One region of the Alteromonas sp. G5_S2_22_S1 genome, then DNA from elsewhere that is predicted to be linked to it. Evidence: predicted binding sites of a transcription regulator. Region 1 holds the regulator's gene; each other region holds the start of a gene.
The links. Region 1 encodes FliA, which starts transcription of late flagellar genes. Its sites were predicted from a motif close to CTAAAGNTNNNNNNNNNNNNGCCGATA; they were not measured.
Positions count from the first base shown of each region.

Region 1 (9,990 bases):
GAGAAGCCCGGTGCAAAGATTAGATTGAACGCCTCAACGTCTGACATACGCGCTGCCGCATCTGCATCGAGAACGCCACGGCTAATGGCAATTTCCTTGAGCTTTTCGGCATCCATCCCTTTACCATCGTCTTCGATGGTAAGTAAAATATGATCGCCCTCTTGGGAAGCAGATAATTTAACCGTTCCCATACGAGGCTTACCTGAAGCGGCGCGATCATCAGGCATTTCAATACCGTGATCGACCGAATTTCGAACCAAGTGAACTAATGGGTCTGCCAGAGCTTCTACTAAATTTTTATCTAAATCAGTGTCTTCACCAACAAGCTCTAAAGTAATCTCTTTCTTCAAGCTTCGCGCTAGGTCACGTACAACACGGGGGAAGCGGCCGAAAACCTTTTTAATAGGCTGCATGCGGGTTTTCATCACCGCACCTTGGAGGTCGCCAGTCACTACATCTAAGTTCGCAATGGCTTTCGACATGCTTTCGTCGTTGCTGTTTATGCCTAAGCTGATTAGCCTATTTCTTACCAATACTAGCTCGCCCACCATGTTCATAATTTGGTCTAGACGCTTAGTGTCGACCCGCACCGTGGTTTCAGCCGGTGGGGCTGCGGCAGCTGCCTTTTTATCATCTTTCTTAGGCGCTGGGCTAGCCGCTTTGGGTTTCGCGGTTGAGCCTGGCTTAGATGGTGCGGCTGAATTTGACGTAGGCGCAGCTTTAACAGGTGCTGCTTGTTTAGCCTTCTGAACAGCTTCAGTCGCCGCTTTATCTACTGGTGGCTCAGGTGAAATAGGCGCTGTGCTTTGTTGCGTAGGGCCTTGACCTGAACCATGCAGCTGATCAAGAAGTGCTTCGAACTCATCGTCAGTAATTTCTTCATCGCTGCTTGAGTTCGATGGTGCGGGCGCTACCGGTGCTTTAGGTTCAGAGGCAGGAGCAGCGCTAGTTGCGAACTGGCCTTTGCCGTGTAAATCGTCGAGAAGCGCTTCAAATTCTTCGTCGGTGATATCGTCGCTATCGCCGCCAGCGGTCGGTGTCGTGGGTGCTGAAAGTGATGCTGGCGCGACTGATGGCTTACTTGCTGAAGAAGATTGACCTGGCGCATTTGAACCATGAAGTTCATCGAGTAACGCTTCGAATTCATCTTCGGTTATTTCGTCAATACCACCGTCGCTTGTGCCGCTAGGCACTTGCGCTGTAGGTTCTTCAATGACAAGTTCAGGCTCCGCAACAACTGACTCAGGTGCAGTGGCTGACTCTTCAGAGGCGCCAAAAATGTTTTCATCTGGCGTTTCCGGGCGACTTAATTTGTGCAATAAGTCGACAAGGTGTGCATCTGCAGGTTCGAGTGGATCGCGAGCTTTAACCCGCTCAAACATCTCTACCACCACGTCAGTGGCCTGCAAAATAATATCCATCAGTTCTGGGGTTAGGGTTCTTTGTCCATTGCGCATTACGTCAAAAACGTTTTCTGCACCGTGACAAATTTCTACTAACTCTGTGAGCGAAAGAAAGCCCGCTCCACCTTTAACTGTGTGATATCCACGGAAAATTGCATTCAGCAAATCCGCATCTTCAGGATTGTTCTCAAGATCAACGAGCTGTTCTTGTAATTGTTCAAGTATCTCTCCAGCCTCAACCAGAAAGTCCTGTAATATATCCTCGTCAACATCAAACGACATGCGCCCGCTCCCCTAAAAACCTAAGCTAGACAGAAGATCATCTACGTCATCTTGGCCAGAAACGACATCATCGCGTTTCTCGGCGTCAATAATTGGGCCTTCTGCCTCTACACCATCAACCTTATCGGCCTTAATGCTAGATGGTTTAGTTTGTTCTTCACCTTCGCGCTCGCCAAACATGGTTAGCATATTAACTAAGCTATCTTCTACCTCTTTTACAAGGTCGATAACGCGACGGATAACTTGACCCGTTAAGTCTTGATAGCCTTGAGCCATCAATACTTCGGTAAGTAACTGTGTAAGTTTAGCTGACTGAAGCGAACCGTCTTCCAATAATTCGTCTAAATCTGCACATAACGCTTTGAACTCGCCCAACTCGATTTGGCGGTTCATGAGCTTTTTCCACTCAGGCATCACTTTTTCGATACGCACCGACAGCATTTCCGCTATCGGCATACTCGCTTCCACAGCGTCCATTGTAGTATTAGCTGCTTTTTCGGTTTCTTCAATTACGTAGGTTAGGCGGGATTGTGCATCGGGAATATCGTCGGTAGCTAAGTTTTTGATGCGGTCGTCAATTTGAAAATTATTTAACGCGTCATGGAGTTGACGCGTTAACTTTCCTACTTCAGCAAATAGCTCAACGTTTTCCTTCATTGAGGCAGCTTCAAGTAGAGCGTTAGCAGACGCGTTGTCACCTTCTTCCAGATAGGTGACAAGCTGTTTGGCCTCTTCTAACGAAATTGGAACGTTTACATTCGTTGTCATCCAGTAAACCTCATTTATCTGGTGAGCGTCTGGATCAACCTAAACGTTCGAAAATTTTATCTAATTTTTCTTTTAAAGTTGCAGCGGTGAATGGTTTAACGACATAGCCGTTAACGCCCGCTTGTGCAGCGGCAACAATTTGCTCTTTTTTCGCTTCTGCAGTTACCATTAGTACAGGTAAATGCTTAAGTTTGTCGTCGGCTCTTATTGCGCGCAGCAAATCGATACCTTGCATTCCTGGCATGTTCCAATCGGTAACAACGAAATCAAAATCACCTTGCTGCAGCATAGGCAATGCAGTGCTTCCGTCATCCGCTTCCTGGATGTTAGAAAAACCTAAATCTTTAAGCAGGTTTTTGATGATACGTCTCATGGTTGAAAAATCGTCAACCACAAGAATTTTCATGCTTTTGTCCAAAATAGCCTCCAATGAGGGGTTAATTGTTATTAATTTCTATTCTTCGTCAGCTTGCCACGACTTCATTCGTGATTTGAGTTTTAACATGGCCTGACTGTGAATTTGGCTGACTCTTGACTCACTAACATCAAGAACTTCGCCAATTTCTCTTAAGTTCAGTTCTTCATCATAGTACAGTGAAAGAACAATTGCTTCTCGTTCAGGTAATGTCGTAATGGCATGGGCAAGCGCTTTTTGAAACGCGCCTTGCATTAAATCTTCAAGCGGCGCATCACTACCTCTACTCTGCTCAGTAGTAATTACATCTTCCGACACACCTAAATCTTCAATACCTACCAGCTTTCCCGCATTAACCTCATTAAGCATTTGGTGATAATCCTGCAAGCTTACATTAAGCTTATCAGCAATATCAGAATCTCTCGCATCGCGGCCTGTTTCGCTCTCTACCTGCGAAATAGCCTCGGTAATAGCACGTCCATTTCTATGCACTGAACGCGGGGTCCAATCGCCTTTACGTATCTCATCTAGCATAGCACCACGAATGCGAATGCCTGCGAAAGTTTCAAAGCTCGCGCCTTTCGACCCGTCGAAGTTACGCGCAGCTTCTAGCAAGCCAATCATACCCGACTGGATCAGGTCATCAACAAGAACACTGGCCGGCAATCGCGCCATCAAGTGATGCGCAATGCGCTTAACCAATGACGCATGTCGTTCGACTAACTGCGATTTATCGGTTTGTTGACGATAAGCGGCTGCCTTGCTGTTCAACGCTGACTTCCTACTGCTTTTTCTGCAACGAGTTGTTCAATAAAAAACTCTAGGTGACCGCCCGGTTGTGCCGGAATGGGCCACGTAAGGGCTCTACTCGCAAGCTGAGTAATAGCAACAGCGGCGGGAGAACCCGGATACGCATCAACAATAGCCGTTTGTTTTCTCACGGCTTTGCGGATATTCTCATCAAAAGGTACGGTTGCCACTAATTCTAGTGCAACATCTAAAAAACGCCCTGTCACTTTGCTTAATTTGCTAAATAATTCCTGACCTTCCCGTACATCGCGAACCATATTCGCCACAACTTTAAAGCGAAATACACCGTGCTCACGATTAAGAATCTTTATTAAGGCATAGGCGTCAGTTAACGAGGTGGGCTCATCGCAAACCACGACCATGATGTCTTGAGAAGCTTTTGAAAAACTCAACACCATGTCTGAAATACCGGCCGCGGTATCTACGATAAGTACATCGATTTGCGAACGCAATTCACTAAAGGCTCTGATAAGACCCGCGTGCTGCGTTGGCGATAATTCTGCCATTGATTGCGTGCCAGAGGTGGCAGGCGCAATTTTAATACCATGGGGGCCGGTGACTAACACTTCATCAAGTGTGCACTCGCCAGATAGCACGTGGGAAAGGTTTTTCTCAACCCGTAAACCTAGCATTACGTCTACGTTCGCCAGCCCGAGGTCGGCGTCGAGAACCATAACTCGCTTACCCTGCTTCGCCATAGCGATAGCGGTGTTTAGCGTAATATTTGTTTTACCTACGCCACCTTTACCTCCGGTGACGGCGATAACTTTGATTAACCGTGATTGCTTCATTTTTCTTAAGCTACTCGCTTGGTCGTCAATCATACTGCTTATGCTGTTTTAATTGCGTTGTTGCCACTAGTATGATTCAAACCGTACTTTTTATAAAGCTTTGCAGCGGCAGAAACTAAAGATTTCGCCTCCGCAATCTTAATGTCTTCAGGTACTTTCTGACCGTCGGTGACATAACTAACCGGCAGTTGATATTCTACTGCAGCGCTCAATACCTCTCCTAAAGAGTAGCATTCATCTAACTTTGTGAAAATACAGCCACTTAGTTCGATATCATCATAAGCCTTAATAATGCGCTGTAGGGCAGGATATTGTGTATTAGCCTGCGCTACCAAATATTTTTTAACTTTAGGCATTTGACCATTATCAAACTGCTTAATCTGTTTAATTAAACGGCTATCCCGTTGGCTAAATCCTGCCGTATCAATCAATACTAGACGCTTATGACGAAGTTGGAATAATAAATCCGCAAGTTCTTCACTAGTCTGCGCTTTTCTCACCGTACAGCCAATAATTTTTCCGTATGTCGCGAGCTGCTCATAGGCCGCAATTCTATACGTATCTATGGTAATCATTGCTACTGACTCTGCACCGTACTTTTGTGCATAGCGAGCAGCTAGTTTTGCAACCGTCGTTGTTTTACCTGTGCCCGTCGGTCCGACTAAGGCAACTGCACCTTGCGCACTAAGTATATCGTTTCCTGTCACATTTATGCGATTAGCCAATAGGTTAAGAAGATAAACCCATGCGTCTCGTTCATTATAGTGTGCTGGTGTATAGCTAATTAACTGACTGGCAAGTGCACTGCTTAACCCCATATCCGTTAGGCGGGTAATCAAGTATTGATGTACCGGTTTTTGACGCTTGTTTTTTGCTTCCATCAAGTCTGCAACCTGATATTGTAAAACATCGCGCAACGACGCTAACTCTTCTTTAATTTGCGCCAATTCTGCAGATTGAGAGACGGGTGCCTCGTCTAAGCTTGACGCTTGGTGGTCAGGAAACGTTGTTGCTCTACCTTCGTCTTGTGCAAGGTGCTGGCTTTCTACGTCATCAATAAAGGCTTCTGAGAAATCAAGGTGTGACGCAATTTCGTTGGCATGTCTCGCATTTGCAGACATAGGCTGATTATGGTTGGCTGAATGCGACTGCGATGCTGAAGCATTACTTGATGAAGGCGCACTACCGCCGTGCTGCTTTTCTAACAGAGCTTTTAAACTGTCGGGGCCATCATCACCGATAATCTCACTTAAGCTAGGCACGGCTTTTTGACCTGATGCTTTAGGGGTTGCTTTAGGCGATGTTTTAGGAGTGAAGAGTTTTGCTTCAGGCTCTTTATCATAGGCAGCAACAAGCTCAATGCCATCGGCAACTTTGCGGTTCGACATGATCACTGCATCACTGCCTAATTCAGCTTTAACTTGGCTTAACGCCTCACGCATATCTTTGCCGAAGAAACGTCTAATTTTCATTGCAACCTCTCCAATCACCCAGTGTCAGATTATTGACCGACCGAACTGACTATTTTTATTTGTTTGTCGTCAGGCACTTCTTGGTAAGAAAGCACATGGAGCCCAACAACCGAATACTTTAAGAAGCGAGACAGAACGGGTCGCAGCATGCCAGAGGTTAGGAGTACTGCAGGCTCTCCTTCTAACTCTTGCTGCTGACTGGCTTGCTGCAATGATTTTTGCAGCTTGTCTGCCAAACCTGGTTCGATACCAGCGCCATCTTCGCCACCTGCTTGAAGTGACTGGTGCAACATCTGTTCCAACTCTGGCGCCAAGGTTATGACAGGTATCTCTTTTGCCCCTTGGGTAATTTCTTGGACAATAAGACGTTTAAGCGCAATACGAACGGCAGAGACCAATACATCCGGGTCTTGGCTGCGAGTGCCGTATTCACTTAAGGTTTGAACAATAGTGCGCATATCGCGAATAGGCACGCCCTCAAATAGTAGGGTTTGAAGCACTTTTACCACCGTGCTTAGCGGCAAGATATCTGGTACTAAACCTTCCACCAATTTAGGGTGCTGCTTAGCCAGCATATCGAGTAACTGCTGCGCTTCTTCGTGACCAAGTAGCTGATAAGCATTGTTAGTTAACAACTGGCTGAGGTGGGTAGCCACAACGGTAGCTGCATCAACAACGGTGTACCCCAAGGTTTGCGCGTGTTCTCGTTTATTCGGCTTGATCCACACCGCATCTAAACCAAACGCAGGGTCTTTGGTGGCGCGACCTTCTAATTTGCCGAAGACCTGCCCGGGGTTGATAGCCAACTCTTCATCATGACTGATAACAGAGTCGCCAATGGTGACGCCAAGCATAGCAATGGTGTAGGTATTAGGCTCTAAATCTAAATTATCGCGAATGTGTACTGGGGGAATAAGAAAACCAAGTTCTTGGGAGAGCTTTTTACGCACCCCTTTTATGCGCGTCAACAATTCGCCACCTTGAGATTTATCAACCAGTGGTATTAATCGATAGCCGACCTCCAACCCGATAGTATCAACCTGCTGAACGTCATCCCACCCCAGCTCTTTAACCTCTGGCGCCACCGTGTCGTCTTTCATCACATTATCAGGGACCGACGGTGCCGCAGCCTTTTTCTTTTGCTGAACTGTCTGCCAATAGGCAACGCCCGCAATTAAAAACGAGAACCCTAAAAATGCAATGTGGGGCATACCTGGAATAATACCCATCACAAATAGCACGCCCGATGCAATATAAAGCGCTTGTGTGTTGCCTAATTGTCCGCGGATCTCTTTACCCATTTCTTGGGTTTCGTTTTCACGAGTAACAATTATCGCGGTCGCTACAGAAAGCAGAAGTGAAGGTATTTGAGCAACCAGCCCATCACCGATAGTAAGGATGGTATAAATTTCAATAGCACTACCAAAATTCAAATCGTGCTGGATCATGCCGATGAATAACCCGCCGACGATATTAATCAACATAATGAAAAGACCGGCGACCGCGTCACCCTTTACGAATTTTGACGCACCGTCCATCGAGCCGTAAAAATCGGCTTCTGCGGTGATTTCTTCTCGGCGCTGACGGGCTTGGTCTTGGTCGATATAGCCGGCGTTCAAGTCGGCATCAATTGCCATCTGCTTACCTGGCATGGCGTCCAAAGTAAAGCGAGCACTTACTTCAGATATACGCCCGGCACCCGCGGTAACCACTTTGAAGTTAATAATTAGAAGAATAGCAAAAACAACAATACCCACCGCATAGTTACCACCGATAACCACTGCTCCAAAGGCCTCGATAACCTTACCTGCAGCATCCCCCCCTTCGTGCCCATAAAGCAGAACAACACGGGTAGACGCTACGTTCAATGCCAGTCTCAGTACTGTAGCGATAAGCAACACAAGCGGGAAAATACCGAAATCGACAGGTTTTTGTGTGAGTACTGCCACCAAAATTATGACCAGAGACAAGGCAATATTAAAACTAAACAGCACATCTAATAAGAACGGCGGCATAGGTAAAATAACCATGCCCATTATGGCTAAGAGGACGATAGGCGCGCCTAAACCACTGGTGAAATTTTGCAGCTGATTTTTATCGAAACGCTGAAGATAACCGGATAACTGCATTGCGTATTGTCTCTCTATCAGAAAATTGACGCTTAATTCTATTCTGATAGGCGGGTTTCAACATACGTGCCAGCTTTAGCAAACACCTTCTGCAGCAGCACTAACTGCCTAAATTAACGGCATTTCTTATTTTAACAACCGTCCATTTTCCCGCATCTTTTTCATGCTAACTTGGCGGGGAAGGCTGTGTTATCGGCGATACTCGGGAGGGATGGGCAGATCCCGTTTCAATGGCTTGGGACGTTTACCTTTACCTGCTCTGTGAGCTTTAAGCTGATACACGTGGGCGAGAACTTGCGCTACCGCCATAAACAAGGCGTTGGGTATTTCATCATCCACTTCTGTGGAATAGAAGATTGCCCGCGCTAACATAGGAGAAGGAATGAGCGGAACATCATTCGCTGTGGCTATTTTTCTGATATGCATGGCCAACTCATCGGCGCCTTTTGCGACAACCACAGGTGCCCTAATTCCTTTTTCATCGTATTTAATGGCCACTGAAAAATGGGTAGGGTTAGTCACCACGACATCAGCTTGAGGGACTTCTTGCATCATTCTTTTCGTTGCAGACTGATACTGCAATCGACGGATACGCCCTTTAACCATGGGGTCGCCTTCAGCATTTTTCCTTTCGTCTTTCACCTCCTGCTTGGTCATCTTCATTTCTTTGTTGTGCTTATACATTTGATAAGGCACATCGATGAGCGCGATGGGGATCATGCCACATACTAGAATGAGAAAAGCCCATTTAAGTATGTCCATAGCGTGAAACAGGTTGCCCGGATAAAGCTCCATATCTAAATGCAGCGCTTCATCTTCAAAGAACAGCAGCGCGCCAATGGCCATGCCGATAATAACCACTACTTTTGCAATAGACTTAAGAAGCTCAACTAAGCCATTGGTGCCAAACATGCGTTTGAAGCCTTGAATCGGGCTCATTTTAGAGCCTTTAGGCTTTGCCCCTTCCCACGTAAAGTTAAAACCGCCAAGGGCAATAGAGCCGTAGATCCCTGCAATCATTGCGACAACCATATATAGCAGTACGGCAGGGCCCACTGCTGAAAATGCCTCGCCCCACGCGCCAAACATGTGGGTGATATCATAGGTTTCATCACGAGATAAAATGAACATTCTGCGGGTAAGTTTAAATACCGACTCCGCTATCCAGCCACCAACAAATAGAAACATGACGGCACTGACTATTAACACCAAGGTGGTAGATAGTTCACGGGAACGGGCTAGCTGCCCTTTTTTTCGGGCATCATCGAGTTTCTTCCCCGTGGGGTCTTCTGTTTTTTCGCTTGAATCTGCCATGCTCGAGTCTGTTCTTCTCTGTTACGAGTTTACTCACCTAACCTGATCGCAGTCATACCATATTCTGCGAACGACGCGTATTGCTTGTCTAAGGACAAATATTCAATAATTCACACATAAACTGTTCAGCCCTAAACCATTGGGTTTCAAAGTGCGCAGTAAAGTTATCTAGCGTTATCCAAATAATCAGCAGCCCCATTAGCTGAGCAATGGAAAAACCAATGCTGAAAATGTTCAGCTGTGGCGCAGCTTTTGTCATTACACCAAAGGCCAAATTAACAATTAACAGCGAGACGATAGGCGCCAATGAAAGCGTAATAGCGGAAACGAACATCCAGCCTCCCCAATGGGCAATATCGCGAAACTGTTCGCCTGTCCACCACGCCTCGCCGATTGGAAAAGCCTCAAAACTCATCACTATCATTTGAATCATCGACAAGTGGCCGTCGAGTGTCCAAAACAACAAGGTCGCTAAAATAAGGTAAAACTGCCCGACCGCCGGCACGTTAATACCATTAACCGGGTCGACAATCGAAGCAAAGCCCAAACCGGTTTGCATGGCGATGATCTGCCCTGCTAACACGAAGGTGTTCAATACCATCATCG
Region 1 covers NZ_JBQKUJ010000003.1:309,792-319,781, forward strand. Annotated here, with positions in the region: gene ACTRWF_RS05720 (chemotaxis protein CheA) at 1-1,685, opposite strand, end outside; gene ACTRWF_RS05725 (protein phosphatase CheZ) at 1,698-2,453, opposite strand; gene cheY (chemotaxis response regulator CheY) at 2,488-2,871, opposite strand; gene ACTRWF_RS05735 (RNA polymerase sigma factor FliA) at 2,908-3,639, opposite strand; gene ACTRWF_RS05740 (MinD/ParA family protein) at 3,636-4,502, opposite strand; gene flhF (flagellar biosynthesis protein FlhF) at 4,508-5,941, opposite strand; gene flhA (flagellar biosynthesis protein FlhA) at 5,971-8,070, opposite strand; gene flhB (flagellar biosynthesis protein FlhB) at 8,260-9,384, opposite strand; gene fliR (flagellar biosynthetic protein FliR) at 9,473-9,990, opposite strand, start outside.

Region 2 (9,990 bases), on a different contig from region 1:
GATGTAGTTAAGTACATCCGTGAGGATATGAAGTTGTTCGAGCCGAGAATAATCCTGCGCACGGGTCAGCCAGGATATGCGCCCGAAGAACAAGTCATAAAAGTCTACGATATCAATGACTATAAAACCAAGACAGAGCTCACTCGAGCAAAACTACTAACAACTATTATCTCTTCTCTGCGTTCTTATCAGCAAATTATTACCATTAGCCAAAGCCGCGCAGGCTTGGAGAAAATTATTACCTCCTCGGCTAACCTGTTTGAAGAACATTCCGTAAAAGAATTCTGCGAAGGTGTCGTTACTCAAATAAGCTCTTTAATTGGGCTCGATTCAGAAGGCTTGTTATGTGCAAGAGCAGGTTCATTGCTCGACAGGGATGATTCTGAAGTTTACGTTTTAGGTGCAGCGGGTGAGTATGCTAAGTTTATTAATCATCCAGTAGCCGACGTTAAAAATATAGAAATAGAAGAAAACGTCGTTCGCTGTTTACGGCTTAAAAAGCATATTTTCGAGCCAAGCTGCTCGGTACTTTATATCAGTAGAGCGGGCTTTGAAGCGGCAGTATACGTGCGCCAGACTCATGAAATAAGCGAGCTTGACAAGCATTTGCTGGAAGTTTTCTTATCAAGCATTTCCGTTGGATATGAAAACGTAAACCTTTTCCACGAGCTAAGAAATGCAGCGTTTCGTGACTGGCTAACGCGCCTTCCAAATCGCAACGAATTTATTAACATGTTGGATAAGCCCCACCTATTCGCCGGGGAAAACTGCAGTGTGGCCCTTATCGATGTTAATCACTTTTCAGACGTTAATGACGGGTTAGGCCAGGAAGTGGGAAACGAATTACTGCGGGCTATTAGTGGTCGTTTTCAAACTTCTTTTGATGGACTGGTTAAAAAAGGCCGTATTGGTGCGGACGTATTTGGGCTGATTGGTCCCGATGAATTGGTTTGTCCAGAAGCGATTAACGCTATCTTTCAATCGTCTTTTAAAGTCGGCGATCACACACTTCCAGTAAACGTGACACTTGGATTTTGTAAGTTAGATAACAAACGCAATATTGGTATTGAAATTTTAAAGCGTACCAATATTGCCTTAAACCGCGCTAAGAAAAACCTTACAGATAACTTTGAATATTACGCGAAAGACATTGAGGACCAGACAACCTGGCGTCTCGATATGATCCGTCGTCTTAGAAGTGATTTTGCTGCACGAAAGCTAGAGCTTTGGTTTCAACCCCAAATAGATTTACTAAACGAAAAAGTAGTGGGTATGGAAGGTTTACTGCGGTGGCCTGATGGCGATGGTGGGTATATCTCACCGGCGATCTTTGTACCCCTCGCAGAGTATTCTGGCCTCATCGTAGATATTGGTGAATGGGTATTAGAAGAGTCGTGCCGCCGTCTTCAAGCGTTGAAAGAAAAAAACTATGGCCACCTACGCGTAGCAGTCAACATTTCTATTCCGCAATTCCGAGATAGGTTATTTGTAGAAAAGGTAAAGCACGCCCTGTCAAATGCTAACTGTGATCCCAGCCGTCTAGAGCTGGAAATTACAGAGAGTGTTGTTATGGATGAGCCTCAAATAGTGATTGATGCATTACGCTCGCTAAAAGAATTTGGGGTGAAAATAGCGATAGATGACTTCGGCACCGGTTTTTCATCAATGAGTTACTTGCAGCAGTTACCTCTAGACCGACTGAAGGTAGACCGCTCTTTTGTAAAAGATATTAAGCCAGGTGCGAGTGCAGTGCTGGCTGAAACAATTGTTACCTTAGGTAATAAACTAGGCTTATTAACCATTGCGGAAGGCGTGGAAAAAAGAGAGCAGGCTAGCTACATGATTAAGTTAGGCTGTGATGAGGCGCAAGGTTACCTTTACGCGAAACCCATGCCGTTTGACGCGCTTTTAGCGTTTTTAGAGAACCACGATTAGTTTTGTAACGCGTTCGAAACATAGTGTTGGAGCATCGGCAGGCTTTCTTCCTCAAACCACTTATTTTTTGCGAGCCAGCGGTTATTTCTGCCCGACGGGTGAGGTAAAGCGACGTGACCGGCGTTCGCTGCAAACGTAGTGTAAACGGCGTCTGTTAAATTTTTATATTCGGGCAAATAGTATTGCTGCGCGTAACGGCCAATATAGACCGTGAGTTCTGGCCTTATTTGTGACAGGAAAGCCTGATGCCAAGTAGGCGCGCACTCTTTTCGGGGTGGAGCATCCGCACCGTTTTTGTATCCCGGGAAACAAAATCCCATAGGCAGAATAGAAATGAGTTTAGGGTTGTAAAAGGTAGGTTTTGATACTGACAGCCAGCTACGCAGTCTATCACCGCTTGCATCGTTAAAGGCAATGCCACTTTCATGAGCCTTCAACCCAGGTGCTTGACCAATAATAAGTACTTTGGCAAATTTTGCCGTACTGAAAATAGGGTTAGGAGTGTGAGGAAGGTACTGAGCGCATAAGGCGCAATTTCTCGCTTCAGCTGCCAGTTCATCGTGCCCTTTCACTTTTTTCTCCAAATATTTCTGGTTGTAATACTTTTGTCACAAAACTATGATCTCAATTTGACTATCTAATGTATATACAGTATGTTTAATAGTGACAGTGAAAGACTGTAACACAGGAGAAGAAACATGCGTAAAGTAGTACTAACATTAGCTCTATCAGCAGCCTTTGGTATTGCGCATGCGGAATCTGGTAGCAACCAGCTTTTCGATTGCATGGATGCGAAAACATTCGAAATGAACAACCAATGTATGTCGAGCCAAATCGACAATAACATTCGTTTCCGTGATGCACAGACAAAGCTTATCGACATTGCAAGCGAAAGTCAGGGTGACTACGCTATTGCGACAATGACATTCGATCAAGAAAATATGCACATCGACATCGTAGCACATAAAGATTCGCTAAACGCGCTTGCTGCGAACCGTAACTAGTTTTTAGTTAACGCATATAAGCCGGCGACAATTTCGCCGGCTTTTTTGTGCCTGTTAGAAAATCCTGTTCAAGCCGTTTATCGCTGCAACGCGATAGGCTTCAGCCATAGTCGGATAGTTAAATGTGGTATTAACGAAGTAGTCAATGGTATTACCTTCACCTTTTTGCTGCATGATAGCTTGCCCGATGTGCACAATTTCTGAGGCACGCTCTCCGAAGCAGTGAATGCCCAAAATTTCTTTTGTTTCACGATGAAAGAGAATCTTAAGACTACCGGTTTGCGTGGACGCAATTTGTGCTCTAGCCAAATGCTTGAACTGTGCTCGTCCTACTTCATAAGGCACTTTAGCGGCTGTTAACTCCTGCTCTGTCTTGCCTACGGAGCTTATTTCCGGAATAGTGTAAATACCGGAAGGGATATCGGCAACAAGCGCTGAATGAGTGCTTATTCCAAGCATGGCTTCTGCTGCAAACCGGCCTTGGTTATATGCCGCTGATGCTAAACTAGGGTAGCCAATGACATCACCGACGGCATAGATATTATCTATCTCTGTCTGATAGTTTTCGTTTACGCGCAGTTGCCCTCTGTTGTCTGCTTTAAGACCAACATTCTCCAGCTTAAGGGTATCGGTGTTACCCGTACGCCCGTTAGCAAACAGTAAACAGTCTGCTCGCATTCGCTTACCTGATTCAAGGTTTAAAATCACAGAGTCATCTAACGTTTCGACCGATGAATACGTTTCGTTGTGGCGAATGAGAACGCCGTTATTCCATAAGTGGTAACTCAGGGCGTCGGAAATTTCATCATCTAGAAATGAAAGTAAGCGATCGCGCATGTTAACCAGATCAACTTTAACACCTAACCCTCTAAAAATGCTGGCATATTCAGAACCGATAACACCCGCACCGTAGATTATGATGGATTTAGGGTCGTGATCTAACGACAAAATGGTATCTGAGTTATAAACCCTTGGATGATTAAAATCGATGTCTTTCGGGCAGTAGGGACGGGAACCAGTAGCGATAGCTATTTGCGCTGCAGTAACCGTGTCTTTTGAACCATCTTCTCGCATTATCTCTAAAGTATGCGCATCAACAAAGCTTGCTTCGCCGTAAAACAGTGTCACCCGGTTTCTATCGTAAAAGGAAGAGCGAAGGCGTGTTTGGCTTTTCACAACGCCACTGGCATGACGCATGATATCTGAGAACGTAAGGCTCTTGCTTAAATGGTTATCGGCAAACAGAGGCGATGAGTTGTACTCAATGAGCCGGCTAACTGAATGACGAAGCGCTTTCGAGGGGATGGTTCCCCAATGCGTACAGCCTCCACCCACCGCTTCATAGCGCTCTACAACAGCCACTTTTTTACCGGCCTTGGCAAGTTGCATAGCAACACCTTCTCCGCCAGGACCCGTACCAATAACTATCGCGTCATAATGATAAGAAGGTGATTTCTGTTTTTGCTTAGCTGCCATTTTACTTTCCTATTGTGTAACGACTGGTGAGGTGGCGACATCGTAAATGCGCGCCAACTTCGCAACGGCATAAACCGTTTAAGAAGTTGCTATAAATATAGTACTACCTTAGTTGTCTTGTAATTCCAACTATAGGATAAAAAAAACCACATAAGCAGGCACTTATGTGGTTTTTCCAAAACTTAATTTACAGAAAGTTAGGGGCTAGGCCATTTGTAACGATAAGCTTTGCAAATGTGTCCATTTTTCTTTCTGCACAGCAAACGCGTGCTTCAGTTCTTTGTACTTATATGCAAGTTCTAACCCTTCAATACTGCGTTTTAAGGTGCGTTGCTTAACACGCATCACGCGCTTTTTCGTCGCGTAGTATTCACTCATTCGCTGCATAAGCAGGTCGTACTCTTCTTGAATAGTGTGCATCATTTCTTCAGCGTTGGGCAGTACCGATACTTTCTCACTAGCCCTTTGAAGCTGCATGGCCGCCAGTGCCTTTTCGATGCGCTCTTCAGGTACTTTGCGAAGGTTCGACGTTAAACCTACATAAGACAGCCCTTTGATTAGCCATTTAGTAGGATCAAACTGATACCAACGAATGCCGTTGCGGTAATCGTATTCAAAGATATGGTGGTAGTTGTGATAACCCTCGCCAAACGTGAAGAAAGCTAAAACGCCATTATCTCGCGCCGTATTTTTATCGGTATAAGGCTGACTACCCCAAAAATGGGCCAGAGAATTAATAAAAAACGTAACATGATGAACTAGCACCAACCGAAGAACGCCCGCTACTAAAATCATGCCCATTACGTCGCCGTTCAAATAGCCTAATAGACCAGTAATGCCAAAGTTAGCAGCGAGTACGATAGGTAAGTAGTATTTGTGCTGCCACATCACCACGCTATCTTTTTGCAGGTCTTTACAGTTGCTGTAGTCATCGTAACGCTTAGCTTGATACTCGCGTAACATCCAGCCGATGTGCGCGAACCAAAGCCCTTTCTTTGCAGAGTAAGGATCTTTGTCGTTGTCGTCTACATGGCGGTGATGCACACGGTGATCAGAAGACCAATGCAAAATACTATTCTGCAAGGCCATAGCGCCGCCGATAGCAAGAATGACACGCACAACAATGTTTGCATCGTAGGTCTTGTGAGACCACAGACGGTGATAACCAGCAGTAATTGACATGCCGGTAAAGTAGAACAGAAATATAGCAGTACCAATTTCTGCCCAATCAATGCCTTGATACGCCACCCATAGCGGCACACCAATAAATGCTATTGCGCCAGATATTATAAATACCAGCGCATTAGTTAGGATAAGAGGAGGTTTTTTCATTTTATACAACTTGGCTTACAACTGTTCGCTAATTTATCGTTTTACGAGGCTTCAGGCAAGCAAAACCCAGATAAGTTCTGCTTACATGTGTAAAATTTAATTATAGCCGAGGGTGGATGAAATGTAGGTAAAGTAAACTAATTAATGCTTAGCCCTTGTTTATAAAAGAGATGATTTTGTTTCTCTTTCCCCATTAGCGTGTGTTGCGATAAACTACGCACGCTAGTCCTTGATGTAAGAAGTTTGATTTCATTAATGGCTATTCAGATGATGCAGAATTTACATCGTAAAGTGCTGCAAATCATCGGGCCATTGAACGTTAATCAACATAGGTTGCAAATGTGAGTCGACAAGAACAGAAATTAAAAACCCGCCAAAATATCATCCATGCTGCTTTTTCACTGCTAGACGAAAACCGTAGTTTGTCGGCAATCAGCTTGCGTGAAGTCGCCAGAGAAGCAGGCATTGCACCTACGTCTTTTTATAGGCACTTTAAAGATATGGATGAGCTGGGTTTAACGCTGGTGGATGAAGCGGGTTTAGCATTGCGTCAGCTTATGCGTCAGGCAAGACGACGTATCGCGTCAGGGGGCGGTGTTATCCATACCTCTGTTGAAACCTTTATGGAGTTCATTGCGGCCAATACAAACGTTTTCCGTTTATTACTGCGTGAGCATACTGGCACGTCGTCTGCCTACCGGCTAGCAGTATTCAGAGAAATCCAACACTTCATAGACGAACTCACTGACTACATCATTGAGCAGCAAGGTGTGGAGTATTCCTGTGCACAACTTCAAGCTGACGCCATGGTAAGGCTAGTATTTAGTGCAGGCGCTGAGGCGTTAGAAGCTGATGAAAAGCTACGCAAGGAAATTGGCGAAAAAGTCAAAGCTCAACTTCGCTTTGTTCAGGTAGGTGCTACCCAGAAAAGCTAACACCAACAGTATTATAGGAATGTTATGATACTGAAAACTTACACGCAAACTAGCCTTTGCGTGTAAGTAAAACACCTGCCTCAATATGATGGGTGAAAGGAAATTGATCAAATAGTGCCGATTGAGCGACGTCGTGAGTTTCACTCAATAGTTCAAGGTTTTGCGCTAAGGTTTCAGGGTTACAAGAGATATACACAATATTGTCGTAATCTTGAATCATTCTTAATGAATCTTCATCTAACCCAGCTCTTGGTGGATCGACGAGTACAGTCGTAAAGTTATACTCGCTAAGATCGATACCCTCTAATCGGCTAAACGTACGTTCTCCTTTCATAGCTTGCGTAAATTCTTCTGCAGCTAACCTGACAATTTTTACATTGTGCAGTCTGTTTTGTTCAATATTAAACTGCGCTGCTTGTACCGAGGGTTTCGCTATTTCAGTACCCACTACGTTATCGAAGTGAAGGGCCAGCGGTAATGAGAAGTTACCGGCACCGCAGTACATTTCCAATAGATCACCAGATAGAGGCTTAACGCAGTCCAGAGCCCATTCAATCATCTTACAATTTACTTCAGCATTAGGCTGAGTAAAGCTGTTCTCGATATGCTTGAATACGAACTCATTACCCTTTACTGGCAAACGCTCAATAACAAAATCGTTGTCGATAATGCGTTTTTGTTTTCTTGCACGGCCAATAATATTCACTTTCGGGAAGTGCGTTTCCAACGTACTTTTAAGAGACTTTGCGGCAGCTTCCCATTCATCATCTAACTGGCGATGGTATAAAAGGCTAATAACGAGTTCACCAGATAGCGCTGAAAGGTAATCTATCTGAAACAACTTCTTTCTTAGTATTTCATTAGGGCGAATTTCGTTTAGTAGCTTTTCCATCGCATCGTTAATTGTTTTGCACGCGGGAGGGAAACTATCTACGCGATATTTTTCTTTTGTTTCCTGATCAAACATGATGTGAAAGAGGTCGTCGCCCTCGTGCCACACCCTAAATTCTGCGCGCATACGATAGTGAGTAGGCTGTGATGGGTAAACCGAAGTTTTAGGCGCATTAAATGGAGAAAGTAACGCCGAAAGACGATCTACTTTTTCGTCTAACTGCGCTTGATAACGTTGTTGTTCATCGGCCGACATAAAATTCTCCATTGATAGTTGAGGTCGCGAATTGTAGTCCCTTATAAAATAACTGCAACAAGCGCTAGTTACTTCTATAAAAATCGTATAAAAAAAGCTGTATTAAAATTAAACAATACTGAATCGTCGCCGATAATAAGAAAGAGGATAGTGAGGATCAAATTATGAACGTGGGTCAAATTAAAGCTTTCATGGGCGATCAAAAGGTCGAGCAAAAAGCTGAACAGAAAGCGACGGTTCACCCGAATGAAGTATTGAAAAAGCAGTTGCAGCAAGATGGGTTGCAACAAGCAGCAGAGTTTTCTAAGCAGCAAGCGGCGTCTGTATCTGTTTCAAGCAGTCAAACGAGTATAGGTTTACGGGTAGTGAGCAGTAACCTGAACCAAGCGTTAGAGATTGACGGACAAAAGCCGCAAGAAACGAAAGGAAAAGCGCTGGACGAAGAATCTTCTAAGTTATTCGACTTCGAAAAGGTGGCTAGAAATGTACTTAAGTTTGTTGGCGGTGTAATTCGCGGGGCCGCCGATGGTGGAGCAAGTGAAGAAAAGCTAAATGGTTTATTTAGTCAGGCGAGAGAAGGCGTAAGTCGTGGTTTTGCCATGGCAGAAAAAGATTTAGCGGGTTTCATGAATGATGAGATAGAGCAGGGCATGACAAAAAGCCGCGATCTCATTGATACGGGAATCAATGATCTTGAAACCGATATCTTTGGTCGTCAGCAGCCTAACGCTGTCTCCATATCCACACTAAATGCAGTAGCGGCATCAGAAGAAAAGAGCGGAAGCTTGATGATACGGACAAAAGACGGCGATGAAGTCAGCTTTAGTTTTGAAAGCTTACAGTCTTTTAAAGCGTCTCAACAGTTAAGCTATCAAGCGCAGATCTCACAAGAGCAACAAGATAGTTCAGGAGAGTTAGACCAACAGAGTGACACTGAAAGTACAGCGGCTTATTCTCAACAGACTTCTTATCAGTACTATGAACGAAGCGGAATCAGTTTTTCCCTCAAAGGAGAACTTGATGAAGGTGAACTAGAGTCTATTGCGAATTTAGTGGGTCAAGTTCAAGACTTAGCTGATACCTTTTATAATGGTGATATCGATAAAGCATATGAAGAAGCATTGAGTTTAGGCTTTGACGATAAAGAACTGGTGGGTTACGCACTGCAGCTTAATAGAACCACACAAACTGAAGTGCTAAAGACATACGAGAACATCCAGCATTATAATGAGGATAATAGCGATAATGCTAAATACGGTAACGTAGTAAGTCCAGTTGCCCAGTATCTAGAAAAGATGATGGATACGTTTGCTAATGCAGAGAATAAGCTAGCAAGTAGCGAAGACTACAATGCGTTAATTGCTGGATTAATAAATGAAATGAAAGATGTGCAGGTGCCTGACTTGATATCCGCTATTAATAGATTTCGATCTTTTAATCAGACTTTACTAGACGGACTACCGCAATCTTTAGAAGCCAGCGAGTCTTAAACCTTCCTCATATGAAAAAGCCCGGAGCAAATGCTAACCGGGCTTTTTTACATGCGAATGAAGACTATTCGTGATGGACTTTATCTTTCGCTGGGCGAACCTTCAATGTACGCTCTTGAAAAATAGAATCGTTCGTCTTATCTATAACGCTACTTAAGTCATCGGTAACAACTTCAATAAAACCGTAACCTTTTCGCTTTCCCGTTTTTCGATCCTTCATTAGCCGAACTGACTGTACTTCAATAAAACTGCTGAAGTATTCCTTCACAGCGTTTTCATTTGCTCGATAAGGCAAATTACCTACATACAAGGTTTCTATCGATCCTTCATTAGAGTGTGCTCTGGCATCTGAGGAAGATGGACTTTGAATAAGAGACGCTAGCCATGGAGTGACGATACCGCTTATCAACAGAGCTGCTGATACGGTTAGTGGAACATGAACGTTTAAACTAGCAGAAGAAAACAACAAGTAACCTGCAATTGCAAAAATAGCGCTTATAACGGCGCATTGAATAAAGCCTACTTTCATATACCTACCTTTCTATTGTTTATTATGGGGTTGGAGGCTGTATACAGTTTACTCATTTGTAACAATTAGAACAATAAAATGTGAAAAAACTAGCCGAAAGATGCATTGAGCTTGTAGATATGATGCAGAAATGAGCGGTTAA
Region 2 covers NZ_JBQKUJ010000012.1:288-10,277, reverse strand. Annotated here, with positions in the region: gene ACTRWF_RS13230 (bifunctional diguanylate cyclase/phosphodiesterase) at 1-1,935, shown strand, start outside; gene ACTRWF_RS13225 (uracil-DNA glycosylase family protein) at 1,932-2,519, opposite strand; gene ACTRWF_RS13220 (pyridine nucleotide transhydrogenase) at 2,634-2,939, shown strand; gene sthA (Si-specific NAD(P)(+) transhydrogenase) at 2,994-4,415, opposite strand; gene ACTRWF_RS13210 (acyl-CoA desaturase) at 4,620-5,747, opposite strand; gene fabR (HTH-type transcriptional repressor FabR) at 6,089-6,682, shown strand; gene trmA (tRNA (uridine(54)-C5)-methyltransferase TrmA) at 6,732-7,829, opposite strand; gene ACTRWF_RS13195 (DUF5610 domain-containing protein) at 7,994-9,319, shown strand; gene ACTRWF_RS13190 (RNA recognition motif domain-containing protein) at 9,384-9,848, opposite strand.
Region 2: ACTRWF_RS13195 (DUF5610 domain-containing protein) is a predicted target of FliA. The motif match lies at 7,938-7,964, and genes of this name have one in related genera.

Region 3 (9,990 bases), 240 kb from region 1:
TGAATATCTAATTTTACAAAAGTCATTGATTTATAAACTATTTTAACTGTTGGTCTGAAAATGGCATAATAAAATTCAATGCAATTATGATAGTGGTTAATTGAAGACTAGTGATAGTATCTAGCAGCCTTTTTCTCTCTTCTTATTGTTAATGATTTGAAGCTAGTTAAGAGCGAAAGAGAAGGATTTTATAAGCATTTTGCGGAGGATTCATGATGAAACGTCTCGAAAAAGTTTTCATAGCACTTTGTGCTGTAGCTGCAGTACAAGCCATATCCGTAGCGGATGCGCACGCAAACCCCGCGCGCACGTTATTGCAGCAGTTAGACACAAACAAAGACGGTCTTATTTCTCTGAAAGAGTCAGTGCGCCATACTGGGCTGTTGCGTAATTTTGGGTTAATAGACGATAACGAAGATGGCAAGCTTTCTGAAGCCGAATTGGTGAAAAGTGAGTTAACGCCGGGTAATAAAAAGCTCACAGCAAGTGAGTAGATAAAACATGACAAACTAATGAGGGTAAGGTTCTGATAAACAAGGTTTCGTTGAGCGAGCGCTTAGTACAGCTGGGTTCGCTGAGGCAGTTAACGCTAGGTAGTTTTTTACTTGCCCTCATTCCCCTTATTGCCTTACTTTGGCAAAGTCAAAGCGACTTGGCTAAAGTGGGCAAAATGACAACACTAGAAACCCGTTTTGTGGTAGATGTTGTTAGCGATATGCAGCGCCTTGATAATGCCGTTGTTGACGTTGAAAGAAGCGTTCGCCAATTTGCCGTTTTGAGAAACGAACAAGTAGCATCTCTTTCCGACAATGCAATAGAGCAATTTGCCGTAGCCGCAGATAATCTTTGTCAGGCGTTGTCGATACCCACGACCTGCTCTCGACTTTCTGAGCAGCTATCCCAATTAGCTGAATACCGAACTATTGAAGATCAACTGCTGTTGAATGCCTATTTAGCGTCAGTTGGCGACAGCGTCGAACTACTACGTGACGATGTTGAAGCGACAATTAACGAACGGGTTAAGCTTCAACAAGACGACCTAAACGCAATGCAAGCGAAGCAAGCGTGGTCTACCGCCATGCTGGTCAGCGTATCGTTGCTTCTTATACTGTTAGGTAGTCAACTTATAGTTAACCCCGTTAATAATCTCAAAAAAATTATAAGGATAATGGCGCGAAGTGATGGCCAGTTACCGCCGTTGTCGCGTCAGGCACCCAGAGAGTTGATTGATGTCGAAAAAGACTTACATTGGCTTTATGACAGACTTCAGCAGCTTGAGCACATAAGAACAGCACTGTTACGGCACGCCGCCCACGAACTAAAAACCCCTTTAGCAAGCATAAAAGAAGGGTGCAGCTTACTTTCTGAAAACGTAGTAGGCGAGCTGAACAAAGGGCAGCGAGAGGTTCTCTCGCTACTTACAGCAAGTACTCAACGCTTGAACACGCTTGTTGAAAAGCTACTCGACTATAACCTTCTGTTACAGCAAGCGCAGCCTAAGATGGTATTAAGCGATGCCAACAAGCTAGTTTCGGCATGTTTAGAAGACTATGCATTGGCTATTCAAGATAGAGAGGTTGATGTGAATATTACCTCACCCGAGGTTAAAATAGACGAGGAATTATTTAGAAGAGTTCTTGATAACTTGGTGTCTAATGCTGTTGCACATGGTGCAGTGGGTAGACCTATAAACATACATCTTTATAACGATAATGATAATCTTGTACTAGACGTGGCTAATCGCGGTAAACGCATTGCTCCAGAGTCAGTACACACCTTATTTGAACCTTTCATTCGAGGAACGGAACCGAGAAACGATAATGTTATTGGGACTGGGTTAGGTTTATCTATTGTTGCCGATTGCGCTCGACTAATGCATGGTGATGTACGCGTGGTAGATGTAGACTATGCCGATGTTTGCTTTAGAGTGACCATTCCGCAGCAGGAAAAGTAAAAATGAGAATAAGTGGTTTAATTGTCGCCTTACTGGTACTGACAGGATGTCAGAGTTTAACCAGAAATAACGACAACACCAACGAGGCCGAAAAGGTCTCGCCGGTAGCAAAAGTAGAGCGCGGTTTTTGTTTGTTTGATGAACCGCCACAAACCTTTGAACACAATTGCGATGCAACCTATTGGTTAAACAAATGGATAGACGCAGCGAACCAACCTTGGCTTAAGCGCAAGCATACGTTGAAGTCACTCAGTGATTCGGTATATGACACTTTGCACGCTTATATTCTGACGCTACCGAACGACACGCCGTATCAAGACAGGCTAAGGGCTCAACTAGCGGTGAATAACATTGCGGGTGGGTTTACGCCGGCTGCGCAAGAGTTAATTAATGTTGTTGCGGGGGCACAGAATAACCAAGTCATGCAGCTCGAATCAGCAATGGTAGTATTAGAGCAAGAAAATACATCTCGTGGCGAGCAGCTAGAAGCGCTAAACAAAGAAGCAATAAACTTGCGCAAAAAATTAGAAGAATTGTTGCAAATTGAAGCAACACTGATGGATAAAAACAGGAGTACACAACAGTGAGCGAAAAGGCGAGTAGTAACCCTAACTTATTGTTGGTTGATGATGATAAAAGCTTATTGCGCTTATTAACCATTCGCTTAGAAGGCGAAGGTTATGACGTCACGGCAGTCGAAGATGGCCAGTCTGCCCTACGCAAACTGCAAAATGACAGCTTTGATGTCGTGTTAAGCGACCTGCGTATGCCGGGTCTTGATGGGTTAAGCCTGTTTGAAGAAATAATGGGAATTAGGAAAGATATCCCCGTTATTCTAATGACAGCTCACGGCACCATTGCCGATGCAGTGGCGGCAACGCAGCGCGGCGTTTTTGGTTTCTTACCTAAGCCTGTGGATCACGACGAACTACGCACTTTACTTCAAAAAGCGTTAAGCCAGTCTCAAGCTGCGCAGCCGGGAGACTGGGCGAAAGATATCATTACTCGTTCTCCAGAAATGCTCAATGTGTTAGACCAAGCTTTTCGTATAGCTAAACGGGAAGTGTCAGTGCTCATAAGCGGAGCTAGCGGCACGGGAAAAGAGCTGTTAGCCAATGCTATTCACAAGGCTAGCAATAGAAGCGATAAACCATTTGTTGCCATTAACTGTGGCGCATTGCCAGAAAACCTTCTTGAATCAGAATTATTCGGTCACGCAAAAGGCGCGTTCACTGGAGCCGTTGCCGCTCATCCAGGGTTATTTAGGGAAGCCGACGGCGGCACTTTATTTTTAGACGAAATTGGCGATATGCCCATGACGCTTCAAGTGAAGTTGTTAAGAGCGCTCCAAGAACGTCAAATACGCCCAGTGGGCAGTAGTAAACATGTCGACATCGATGTGCGTATCATTTCAGCCACCCACAAAGACCTGCACAAGGAAATGGAAGAAAGCACGTTTAGAGAAGACTTGTATTACCGCTTAAACGTGGTGAATTTAAAACTTCCGTCTCTAAAATCTCGTAGCGAAGACATTCCGCTGTTGGCGCGTTCTTTATTACAGCAAAGTGCGCAGCGCCACGGTGTTAACGTTAGTCAGTTTTCTGATGACGCTATGCAGCAGCTGGTAACTTCATCTTGGCCGGGTAACGTACGTCAATTAGTCAATGTTGTAGAGCAGTGTGTAGCATTAACGCAAACGCCGGTGATCCCGCTTCATCTTGTTGAGCAGGCACTGTCTGCTACCAAGCAAAGCTGGCCAACACTAACCGAAGCGAGAGATGCCTTCGAGCAGCAGTACCTACATAAGTTATTAAAAATGACTGACGGTAACGTAACGCGGGCCGCTGAACTGGCTGGTAGAAACCGCACAGATATGCATAAGCTTATGAAAAAACATGAGTTAAATGCGGCCGATTTCAGGTAGTTAACTTTTAATTCTTTAAAAACTAACGGCGCGCCAGATAGCTTAAATACCGCCGTTAGTTTTTCTTAATTGTTCTTTAGTATGTTTTTTGACCTGCCACGCTGATCGCCAGCCGTAATCGACTATCTTTATATAAGGTGTTATGTATATGGTGATCAACTATGTTTTTGCATACCAACGTGGCAGCGCAGCAGGCCACTAATACCTTATTTGGCGTCAATAAAGGGCTTAGTCGTTCTTTCGAGCAACTTACTTCAGGGCTTCGCATCAATAACGCTAGTGATGATGCCGCTGGCTTACAAATTTCAACGCGCCTTAGTAATCAAATATTAGGTCTAAATTAGGCCGTTCTAATACAAGCGTAAACGTTGAACGAGCGAACGCGCAAGTTACACAGTCGGACTATGCCAACGTTACGTCCGAAGAAACGCGGTTTTCAATAATGCAACAAGCCAATATAAGCGTGTTATCTATGGCTAATCAAATACCACAAAACGTAATGTTTTTATTGCGTTGACTAACACTAAACTATTGCAAATGCTCTGAAAAGATAATGTTTTCAGTAATACGTGCGTACTGTTTTAATGTGTCTATGTTGTCACTAGAAAACGCTTTAGGCTCGTCATAAAGTAAACAAAGCGTACCTAATTCATAGCCATCCTTGTTACGCAATATAAATCCGGCATACGCTCTAATGTAGGGCTCACCCGTAACTAAGGGGTTATTCGCAAATATTTTGTCGGCCTTGGCATCAGGGACTATCAAATACTCTTCTTCAGCAATCGCGTAAGTACAAAAAGAGATATTACGTGGCGTTTCTGTTGCATCCATACACTGTCGAGATTTAAACCATTGGCGGTCTTCTGCCACAAGGCTAACTAGAAAGGTTTTACATTTAAATTCTGTTTGTACTTGTTTCGTTAATGCATCGAGCTGTTCGCTGGGGGACGTGTCTAAAATATCTAACGATTCAAGCGCGGCAAGACGCGCCTTTTCATACTCATGGTTCATTGAAAGTCTATCGCGGTAATCTAAATATGAAAAGCTAGACCCACTAGTTTACAGTTTAATTAGAATAATACTATGCATTTAGAATAAAGGGTTTTGCTCAGGCTGGTGTTTTATCGAGAGGTTATTAAAAGCACGTGACGATGCTTGATAGTTATATAAATCAATAAATTGCTGGGCAAGCCAAGGGGCGTCTTTGTTATCGGGGCGATGGCAAAAGAAATACACGTCTTTCCCGTCATTTAGCCACTGATGGACTTTCTTTACCCACGGCGTTAAGCAGCGAAGGTTATCATCGTCTACATCGTTTCCAACGAACCGAACTACAGGCGTACTGCCGGTGGCAATCACATTAACTGGCACCCTAGGCTTCTTGTCTCTTACCTCTTCAAGCAGCGCATTATTACAGGGGCCTGTGAAAAGCGCCCGAGTATCCATAATTATGCGGTTAGCGTTATGGCGAATTAAAACCTGATTTAGCGCTTTTTCTTCATCACCCTTGGCAAAAAACGCTAAATGGCGTACCTCGACCGCTACATTCAGTTCACTGGGCAGGGCTGCGAGAAACTGTTCCAATACGCCCAGTTTATCTGGGCCAAACGATGCGGGCAATTGCAGCATCATCACGCCTAATTTGTCTCTAAGAGGGGTTAGCAGTGAAAGCTGTTGGGCAACTTCTTCCTCACAGTGCTGCAGTTGATGCACATGCGTTATATTTTGGTGAAATTTAAAGGTAAAGCGAAAGTCATCGTTCACCGAGTTAGCCCAGCGTATCACCGCGTCTTGGTGAGGTAGCGAGTAAAACGTGGTATTTCCTTCCACCGTATTACATTCTTGGGCATAAATCGAAAGGGCGTTATCTGACTTCGGATAATTCGCGAACCACGTATTAGGCCAGTGGCTGTGTTGCCACATTGGCAAACCAATGTAGAGATTTCCGCGGGATATGGCTGAATTGTGCATATTTGTCATTGGGCTTTAGCAAGCATTTGTTTATACTATGCGGCCTTTAAATCATTACATTATGCATGTAGCTGACGGGCCAACTCACTGGCCAGAGAGTTTACGCGAAATTAGTCAAACTAATAAGCCCAAAACTCTGTTTAAAATTACGTCGAATTTACTACGTGCCGAGCAAGAGAAATTATCAGGGGTCAACGACCATGCGCACAGATTACTGTGGGAATATCGATTCATCATACATTGGACAAGAAGTTACCCTTTGCGGGTGGGTTAACAAGCGTCGCGACTTAGGCGGTGTAATTTTCATCGACTTACGTGACCGTGAAGGTATCGTACAAGTGGTGTTCGACCCAGACCTACCAGAGGTGCTATCTGTTGCTAATACCCTGCGCAGCGAGTTCTGCGTTAAACTTACTGGTAAGGTGCGTGCGCGTCCTGAAGGACAAATCAATAAAGATATGCGCACAGGTGAAATTGAGATCCTTGGCACTGGCCTTGAAGTGATCAATAAAGCTGACGTATTGCCGTTAGATTGGAACCAAGAAAACTCAGAAGAGCAGCGCCTTCGCTATCGTTACCTTGATCTTCGTCGCCCGGTAATGAGCCAGCGTTTGCAGTTTCGTGCAAAAGTAACCGGCGCAGTACGTCGTTTCCTAGAAGAAGAAGGGTTTCTTGATATCGAAACACCTATTCTTACTAAGGCTACACCAGAAGGTGCCCGTGATTACCTAGTACCGAGCCGTACCCACAAAGGTGAATTTTTCGCTCTTCCGCAATCGCCCCAGCTATTTAAACAATTGCTTATGATGTCGGGTATGGACCGCTACTATCAAATCGTTAAGTGTTTCCGAGATGAGGACTTGCGTGCTGACCGTCAGCCAGAGTTCACCCAAATCGATATCGAGACCACGTTTTTAGACGCCGATGGCGTAATGTCTATTACAGAGCGTATGATCCGCGATTTATTCAACAAAATGCTAGATGTTGACCTTGGCGACTTCCCGCGCATGACCTATGCAGAAGCCATGAAGCGCTTTGGTAGCGATAAGCCAGACTTGCGTAACCCGTTAGAGCTAACAGACGTTGCAGACCTGCTTGCAAACGTTGACTTTAAAGTATTCAGTGGCCCAGCAAACGACCCGAAAGGTCGCGTTGCGGCTATCCGCGTACCTGGCGGCGCCTCACTATCGCGCAAGCAAATTGATGAGTACACCAAGTTTGTAGGTATTTACGGCGCGAAAGGCTTAGCGTGGATTAAAGTTAACGACGCTACAGCAGGGCTTGACGGTCTGCAGTCGCCAATTCTTAAATTCTTAACAGAAGATATTACCAATGCAATTATTGAACGCTCCGGTGCTCAAAGCGGCGATATTCTATTGTTTGGCGCAGATAACTACACGGTTGTTACTGAAGCGATGGGCGCACTTCGCCTTAAGCTGGGTGAAGATTTCGAGCTTCTTGAAGGCGAATGGAAGCCGCTTTGGGTTGTTGACTTCCCAATGTTCGAAGAGTTTGACGGACAGCTTCACGCTATTCACCACCCGTTTACCGCACCGCGCGGCCTAACGCCTGATGAGCTTAAAGCCAACCCAGCTGAAGCCCTATCTGACGCCTACGACATGGTATTAAACGGTGTTGAATTAGGCGGTGGTTCTGTACGTATTCACAACGAAGATATGCAGTCTACTGTATTCAATATCTTAGGCATTGACGATGAAGAAGCGAAGAACAAGTTTGGCTTCCTGCTTGACGCACTACGCTTTGGTGCGCCGCCACACGCTGGCCTTGCATTTGGTTTAGACCGTCTAGTCATGCTTATGACAGGCGCAACCTCTATTCGCGACGTAATGGCGTTCCCGAAAACGACCACAGCAGCTTGCCCATTAACGTCGGCACCTAGCCCTGCAAATCCTCAGCAGCTTGAAGAACTTGCTATCGCTACGGTGAAAAAGCAATCGTAATTTATGGCGTATAAGAAGCCTGAATCTGCACTGGTAGTGTTGTTTGATCAACACTACCAAGTGCTGCTTTTACAGCGACAAGACGACCCCACCTTTTGGCAGTCGGTAACCGGCGCGTTAGAAGAGGGTGAGCTACCCATCGAAACCGCTTATCGCGAGGTGTGTGAAGAAATTGGTATTGATGCCAAAGCACACGGGTTTGTCCTTAACGACCACAAAAAACAAAATCAATATGAAATTCGTAGCCGTTGGCTACATCGCTACCCGCCAGGTACTGTGCATAACACAGAACACGTATTTTCCCTCCAGATAAACAGTGAACTACCCTTAATTTTGACTGAGCATTTGCAATATGAATGGGTGTCGAAAGAAGAAGCGTTAGCGCGTTTATGGTCCCCCTCCAATAAAGAAGCGGTATCTTTGTTTGTACCGAGTGTGCCTTAATGGTTATACTGGGTATAGATCCAGGTTCTCGGATTACAGGCTACGGTTTAATTGCGCGTAAGCAAGGTAAACTCGTGTATGTGGCTAGCGGTTGTATTCGCGTTGGTACGGCAGATTTGCCTTCTCGCCTTGCAAATATTTTTACCGGTGTTGGCGATATTATTCGTCAATATAAACCCGACCAGTTTGCTATTGAGCAAGTATTTATGGCGAAAAACCCTGATTCAGCGCTAAAGCTTGGTCAGGCCAGAGGGGCCGCCATTGTGGCAGCCACGCAAGCGCAACTTCCTGTTGCTGAATACAGCGCAAGGCAAATAAAGCAGTCGGTAGTTGGAAAAGGTGGCGCAGATAAAACACAAGTTCAGCATATGGTAAAGCACCTGTTGAATTTAAGTGGCACCCCACAAGCCGATGCCGCAGATGCCTTGGCCGTTGCCTTGTGTCATGCACATACCGAACAGAGCCTGATAAACATGGCAGGGCAAGCCCGAAAAACCGTTCGCGGCCGCTTGCGTTAACGCTGCCTAAAGCTAACGCTTTTACAGAGATAATTCATGATAGGACGAATTCGCGGTACGTTGGCTGAAAAACAGCCACCAGAAATTCTTGTAGATGTGGCCGGTGTTGGCTACGAAATTCACATGCCTATGACGAGCTTTTATCAGCTTCCAGCAGTGGGTGAAGAAGTCGTGGTATACACGCACTTTGTGGTTCGCGAAGACGCCCAACTGCTGTTTGGCTTTGCCGACAAAATGGAGCGAGGTTTATTTCGCGAGCTAATCAAAGCAAACGGTGTTGGTCCAAAACTTGGTTTGGCTATTTTATCCGGCATGTCGGCAGGTCAGTTCTTGGCAAGCGTGCAAAACGAAGATGTATCTGCGCTGGTGAGTTTACCCGGCATAGGTAAGAAAACGGCCGAGCGTTTAGTGGTAGAACTTAAAGACCGATTAGCTAAGTTTGGCAAAGCGCAGAGTATTGCTGTCCCGCCTCCGAGTGGCGACTTGTTATCGCCAAACACTATTGTTGAAGTTAACGACGCGCGGGAGGAAGCGCAAAGCGCACTTATCGCGTTAGGTTATAAGCCCGCGCAGGCAAGTAAGTTAGTTGAAAGCGTTTATAGCGAGGGCATGGAAAGCGAAGCCCTTATTCGCGAAGCGCTAAAAGCGGCCATTTAATGGCGCACAGTGAAGGTGGCTATATCGAGAAAGGTCACTTTCGAATTACCGTTTAAAGTAGAACTATCATGATTGAAGCCGACAGACTGATTACGCCTGAAGCCAGTACCGAAGATGAAGTTATCGATCGCGCCATTCGCCCTAAGATGTTGGAAGACTACACGGGCCAGCCTCATGTTTGTGAGCAAATGGAAATATTTATTCAGGCTGCGCGCAATCGCGACGATGCCCTCGATCATTTGCTTATCTTTGGACCGCCGGGCCTAGGTAAAACCACGCTTGCTAACATTGTAGCTAATGAAATGGGCGTGAATATTAAAACCACTTCTGGCCCTGTGCTCGAAAAAGCGGGCGACCTTGCAGCGCTGCTTACCAACCTCGAACGTAACGATGTATTGTTTATTGATGAAATACACCGTTTAAGCCCGGTAGTAGAGGAAATACTCTATCCGGCTATGGAAGACTATCAGCTTGATATCATGATAGGCGAAGGACCGGCGGCCCGTTCTATTAAATTAGATTTGCCGCCTTTTACTTTGGTGGGGGCAACCACGCGCGCAG
Region 3 covers NZ_JBQKUJ010000003.1:70,784-80,773, reverse strand. Annotated here, with positions in the region: gene ACTRWF_RS04715 (EF-hand domain-containing protein) at 213-494, shown strand; gene ACTRWF_RS04710 (sensor histidine kinase) at 545-1,954, shown strand; gene ACTRWF_RS04705 (hypothetical protein) at 1,957-2,541, shown strand; gene ACTRWF_RS04700 (sigma 54-interacting transcriptional regulator) at 2,538-3,878, shown strand; gene ACTRWF_RS04695 (flagellin N-terminal helical domain-containing protein) at 4,040-4,222, shown strand; gene ACTRWF_RS04690 (flagellin) at 4,207-4,395, shown strand; gene ACTRWF_RS04685 (GAF domain-containing protein) at 4,407-4,889, opposite strand; gene ACTRWF_RS04680 (DUF72 domain-containing protein) at 4,968-5,801, opposite strand; gene aspS (aspartate--tRNA ligase) at 6,050-7,810, shown strand; gene nudB (dihydroneopterin triphosphate diphosphatase) at 7,814-8,254, shown strand; gene ruvC (crossover junction endodeoxyribonuclease RuvC) at 8,254-8,772, shown strand; gene ruvA (Holliday junction branch migration protein RuvA) at 8,809-9,429, shown strand; gene ruvB (Holliday junction branch migration DNA helicase RuvB) at 9,498-9,990, shown strand, end outside.
Region 3: ACTRWF_RS04695 (flagellin N-terminal helical domain-containing protein) is a predicted target of FliA. The motif match lies at 3,910-3,936, and genes of this name have one in related genera.